Regions from separate parts of the Lacticaseibacillus casei DSM 20011 genome, predicted to be linked through region 2. Evidence: a T-box and tRNA genes for the amino acid it is inferred to sense, from the RefSeq annotation. Region 2 holds a T-box; the other holds one or more tRNA genes.
The links. A T-box is a leader RNA that pairs with one kind of tRNA and senses whether it is charged. The one in region 2 lies ahead of leuS (leucine--tRNA ligase), so its partner is inferred to be a tRNA-Leu.
Positions count from the first base shown of each region.

Region 1 (3,111 bases), 960 kb from region 2:
CAACATCCATGTGCCCATCGACACCTAGCCACCGTTTGGCATTTGGATCGCCAACGGTCAAAACCAGATTATCCCGTCCCGGCGCATATGTGATCCGCTCGCGCTTAATTAAACCGGCTTGCAACTCAGGGGCTAAATAAGCCTCAATCAGCTCAGCAACTTGACCTTCTTTTGCGCCAACACTCGGTACTTGTACCATTGCCTGCAATAAATCAACGACTTGCTGCTCTTCATCCGTCAATCCAAAACCTCCGCTTCTCAAAACTCATGATTGCTGATTCTAAAACTACTTTCGCCGAAAACGCAGTAACGCATGGCCTAAGATGGGTGTGACAATACCGCCTAGCAAAGCTTCAGCAACCGCGTTAATGGCCAGCGCCGTGATCAGCAGCCACCCAAGATTGGATGCATTAGCACCTGGCACAATTTGCGCAGCCTTGCTCGAAAAAAGCAACCATGTAAAGCCAATGACCAAAAGTGTGTTGGTCAAGGCACCGGCCACACCGGCGAATACCATTTTAATCGTTTGCGCCAGCGCACTTTGATGGCGCTTAAACATTTGGTGAAAGATAAACGCCGCCACGAGACCCACCATGACGCGCGGCACCAATGCAATAATCGGATTACGAAAAAGCAATAAAGTCACAGGATCAGTCGCTGATGTATAAGCACGAATCAGGCTAGTCAGCCCCCATAATAAGCCAAGACTGGCACCACCGCCATATCCTAGAACAATCCCACCAATAATGACGGTCAAATGAATCGTCGAAATGGCAGGCCAGGCTGGAAAAATCTGAACATACCCCACCATCAGAATATAAGCCTGGAGGATAATTAAAGCACCGAGAATTCCAATAATAGCAATGTTATACGCTTTCCCTCGACGCGTCATGCTGGACACCCCCTATTTGTTTACAGTTAGCTCTATCAGATTATACACGTTCCAAGCAGCACCAAACAAGTTCAGCTTTCAGTCAGGACTTGTCAACTTTTCGCCACTCTACGGGTTCAACCGAATAGTAAATTTTTGTTGACTTTGATCATCTGATTTTCTATAATACTTCTTGTGCTTAAATAGCCATGCGGGCATGGCGGAATTGGTAGACGCGCAAGATTAAGGATCTTGTGAGCATTTTTGCTCATGGAAGTTCGAGTCTTCTTGCCCGCAGCGTAAAAAGATCCGACCAACAACGATAACTTGTTGATCGGATCTTTTTTAATGATTGGTTATCCGTAACCGCTTAATTCGAATGAGATAGGAGTAACTTAAAATGCTTCGTGAAGCCCAGTTTGTTGATCTGTCTGCAATCGTGGATCTTTACCAACAGCTTACAACGGAAATGGCGACATTGGCGCCAGACACGTATCGACCATTAGCCACTGATAACCGCCAATATTTTGCCGATTATCTGCAAAACGACCTTGCCCGGTTATTTGTGACCGAAAGTCATGGGAAACTTACCGGTTTTGCTTTGGTTGTCTTAGCACAAACCAGTGCCAGTCCTGAATTCGTGCCGCAACATTTTGCCCAACTCATCGATCTCTTCGTCATCCCTGATCAGCGTCATCACGGCTTGGCAAAGCAGCTGATGGCGGCAGTTACGGCTTTTGCCAAAAGTCACCAGGCATCTTTTATCCAACTCAATGTCCTCAGTGCTAATAAGACGGCTCGTGAAGTATACGCCAAGGCCGGTTTTGAACCAGTCAATTTAACGTTACAAAAGCCACTCAACTGATCACCGTTTTTTGTAGTCGTAACTTGCCTCGGCAGTGGCCACAGGCATACCGTCTGACGTCAATCCGCCGCCGACGAATGAATTGCCGGCCGCATTGCGTACAAACATAGGCATATTGACGGCCGGTCGTGGGTAGCGGCGGAGCAAAGCGGGACCCGCCAACTGCTGCCAGTAATTGGCGGAAATCATGATCGCGGTGTTGGTACCCGCAATGCTGGGCGTACAAATGATAATGCACCAGTTCGTGCTTAATGATGCCATCGGTGATTGCTGGGGGATAAGCGGCAAAGAGTTTGGGGTTAAAGTCCAAATTCATGTCAGCTGGATGAAACCGGCCGCCAGTTGTTTTAAGCCGGGCATTGAAAATGGCACGGTGGCGGAACGGTTGGTGAAATGCCGCCATGGAGATTGCCTCCACGCGTGCCTGCAGTTCTTGGTTTGTCATTATTGAACATTACCTCCGAGCCAACAGTGTACATCAAGTCATGCGCTATTGCACGATCGACACTGACCGCTAACCTGCTCACAAACAATCTATACCAGCAATACAAAAATCGGTTCCAGATGTTCATGCATGGTTGATGTGCACGATCATCCGGACCCGATTTTTTAAATGGAATGATTAAACGGTCTTGCAAGATTAAAGCTAACCCATTTTTAACGCATTGAGGGGCACTTGAATGCTCCAGTTAACTGAGGCATGCTATTTTAGCTAAAGAACGCCAACACATCCTCACGGGTTAGCGCAGCTTTTCTCTTTTGATCAAAATCAGCCACAATTTGGCCGGCATCCAAAACAATTAAGCGGGTGCCATAGCGTAACGCATCTTCGACTTGATGGGTAATCATTAAGCAGGTTAAATGTTGGCCCGAAACAATTTCGTTAGTCAGCGTCATGATTGATTGGCTCGTGTGCGGGTCCAGTGCTGCCGTGTGCTCATCAAGTAATAACAGATCAGGCTCTCGCATGGTGGCCATTAACAGACTCAGTGCCTGCCGTTGCCCGCCGGAAAGTTGTTCAGTCGGCTTATCAAGCGCTTCAGCCAGACCATTCCCGGTTTTGGCCGCAAGTTCTTTCAGCCGCTCCTTTTGGGCAGTAAGTCCCCGTGAGCGCAAACTTAAGCGCTGGCCACGGTGACTGGCTAATAGCAAGTTTTCGGCGACCGTCATCCGCGGGGCTGTGCCCATTTTTGGATCTTGGAAGACTCGGGCAATGTGACGCGCCCGTTGCTCGGGACGTTGGCCATTCAACTTTTTACCGGCTAAGGTCACCGTTCCTCCGCTCATCGGCAGATCACCGGTAATGGCGTTAAACAGCGTCGATTTTCCTGCGCCGTTATGGCCTAAGACTGTTACGAAATCACCGGTTTTGACC
Region 1 covers NZ_AP012544.1:1,736,951-1,740,061, forward strand. The annotation lists gene LBCZ_RS08585 (M20 family metallopeptidase) at 1-241, opposite strand, end outside; gene LBCZ_RS08590 (ECF transporter S component) at 287-892, opposite strand; tRNA gene LBCZ_RS08595 (tRNA-Leu) at 1,083-1,168, shown strand; gene LBCZ_RS08600 (GNAT family N-acetyltransferase) at 1,272-1,736, shown strand; gene LBCZ_RS08605 (SprT family protein) at 1,729-2,181, opposite strand; gene LBCZ_RS08610 (ABC transporter ATP-binding protein) at 2,445-3,111, opposite strand, start outside.
Region 1: it has a tRNA-Leu gene. The T-box ahead of leuS (leucine--tRNA ligase) is inferred to sense a tRNA for this amino acid. The anticodon was not compared.

Region 2 (3,111 bases):
ATGCCGATGCTTTTGAAGCAAACCGCGGGGACTGCCGGCAAACATGCCGTTTATATTTACAAAACGGATCCTAAGAAAAAGGCCGTGCATACCAAAGCTGACCTGGCCGTGCGTAACAAGGTTGTTAAAACTTCTGATACGACGGCTTCCTTGACTAGTAAGACGACGCGGTGGGAATATCAAAATGGCTTTTATGGTGCGCTATTCAACCATGAAGGCACCGGCCAGTTCGTCTCTCAGCATAACCAGCTCGCCATTCCCAAAAGCTGGTTCGTTTTGACCACGACGCAGGCCAAACAGCTCAGCACCAAGTTAAAAGCGTTGCAGCACCCAACTGCGCAGCAAAAAGCCGCCTTGGCGACAAAGGTGAAAGCCAAAGCAGCAGAACTGATCAAAGCCAATCCTAAGTTGGCGACCGATCAGACCACGCTAATGAAGCAGGCTCAAAAAGCCGTGCAACAAGAGCTGATCCAGCAAGCCGTGCAGGATGTGCAGGCACATAAATAGTTAATGACAATGTATGTGGTGCAGTGACGCACGCACAATAGTCAACTCAAGGCATTAAAAAAGCAGATGGCGAGTTTTCTCTCAGCGATCTGCTTTTTGCTTACGTTGATGCTGGCGAGATAAGTAGGGATTGAAAAACCACCAACTCAGCATTAACAAGGCGAATCCCAACGAAAAGCCGGCAAAGACATCGGTCGGATAGTGGACACGGACAAAGATGCGTGAATAGCCGGTCAAGCCGATCATCAAGACTGACAGGATCGTGATCAGCCATTTGCCGGTCGGATGTTTGAGCAATGTCCATGCCAAAAGAATAATCGTGCCATAAAACATCATGGTGCCACTGGAATGCCCGCTGGGGAAACTGAATCCGCTGGCTTTGACTAAGGCGCGAATTTGCGGATCGGCGATGAACGGCCGCGGCCGTTGGATCAGATATTTGATGCTGACATTGAGCACCCCCATGATGGCGCCAACGCTGGCTGTAAACACGGCTGCACTCCGATAACGGCAAAGTAAAAGCCCTGCCGCCAAGACCATGGTTAAAACAATTAAAATGCTGGGGTTTCCTAATTCGGTAATGACGAGAAGCAGCGGTTTAAGCGTTGCTGCGTGAAAGTGGGTCACAAAGGCGATAACGCGCTGATCGACCGTATGAATCCAGTTTGCGTTGTTAACAATGCCGACTAGTAAGGTGATGAAAATGATTAATGCAGATCCTGATAGATAAAGTGGTAGTGAACGACGTTGTGCCAAAACAAACCTCCCAAAATAAGCACAATCGACTGTAACGAATGCGCTAAGAAAATGCCTAATATAAATAGAATAGCATAATGACCATTGAACACATCTAAGGTTTTTGCTATGATTGACGCAATAATCAAACGAACAAAGGAGTAGTAAGTCGATGCGGGGATCAGAGAGCAGGCGGTGGTGCGAGCCTGACGATGCTAAGACTGAACTGGCCTTTGAAGTTGCTGCGGTGAAGCCAGTAATCGCAGCCGGTCGGACCGTTATCTCCTTTGAGCGCTGTGCAAACAGAACTTAGGTGGTACCGCGGCTGAGCCGTCCTAATGAAGATAGGGCGGTTTTTTGTTTGAAAAATTAGTGAACCAGTTCACGTTGTAACGTGTTCACAAAATAATCAGGAGGTAAAGAAATGGCATACGATCATCATAAGATCGATAAGAAGTGGCAACGTTATTGGGCAGAACATAACGAGTTTAATACCACGACTGATCCGAAAAAACCGAATTTTTATGCGTTAGACATGTTCCCATATCCGTCAGGTCAAGGCCTGCACGTTGGACATCCGGAAGGGTATACGGCAACGGATATTGCTGCACGGATGAAACGGATGCAGGGCTTCAACGTGTTGCATCCGATGGGCTGGGACGCATTCGGTTTGCCGGCTGAGCAATATGCCTTGAATACCGGACACAATCCGCGTACCTTCACCAAGCAAAACATTGAAACATTTAAGCGTCAAATTAATAGTCTTGGCTTTTCATACGACTGGAATCGCGAAATCAATACGACAGATCCAAATTACTACAAGTGGACGCAATGGATTTTTGAACAGTTGTATAAACATGGGTTGGCCTATGAAGCCGAAGTGCCGGTTAACTGGAGTCCGGACTTAGGAACAGTTGTGGCCAATGAGGAAGTTATCGATGGCAAAACCGAACGCGGCGGCTTTCCGGTCATTCGCAAACCAATGCGGCAGTGGATGCTGAAGATTACGGCGTATGCGGATAAGCTACTTGCTGATCTCGATGACCTAGACTGGCCGGAATCGATCAAACAGATGCAACGCAACTGGATCGGCAAATCCACCGGTGCGCAGATTACCTTTGCAGTCACCGACAGTCAGGAAAAATTCGACGTGTTCACAACGCGTCCGGACACCCTTTTTGGCGCGACCTATGTGGTGATGGCGCCCGAACACGAATTGGTTGAAAAGATTACGACACCAGAACAGCAGGCAGTTGTCGATGCCTATGTGGAGGAAGCTGCGCATAAGTCTGATCTGGATCGAACCGCACTGGACAAAGAAAAAACCGGTGTCTGGACCGGTGCTTATGCTACCAATCCGGTTAATGGCGAAAAACTACCAATCTGGATCTCGGATTATGTCCTGGCGACGTATGGTACTGGGGCAATCATGGCGGTACCGGCGCATGATGATCGTGACTATGCTTTCGCCAAAAAGTTTGGGATCGAAATCAAGCCGGTTATCGAAGGTGGCAATATTGATGAGGCAGCCTACACTGGCGATGGGGTCCACATCAATTCCGAATTTTTGGATGGTTTAAACGAGCAGGACGCTATCGATCGGATGATCAGCTGGCTGGAAGATAAAGGCATTGGTCACGCCAAAGTCAATTATAAGTTGCGTGACTGGGTCTTTTCCCGTCAACGGTATTGGGGCGAGCCGATTCCGGTGATTCATTGGGAAGACGGCGAAACCACACTGGTACCGGAAGATGAACTGCCACTGGTATTGCCTGAAGAAGTCGATATCAAGCCAAGCGGGACTGGTGAAAGTCCATTGGCCAATTTGACAGATTGGGTCAATGTTGTCGACAAAAACGGGCGCAAAGG
Region 2 covers NZ_AP012544.1:775,525-778,635, forward strand. The annotation lists gene LBCZ_RS04035 (DUF4811 domain-containing protein) at 1-507, shown strand, start outside; gene LBCZ_RS04040 (phosphatase PAP2 family protein) at 589-1,263, opposite strand; T-box leader at 1,390-1,583, shown strand; gene leuS (leucine--tRNA ligase) at 1,667-3,111, shown strand, end outside.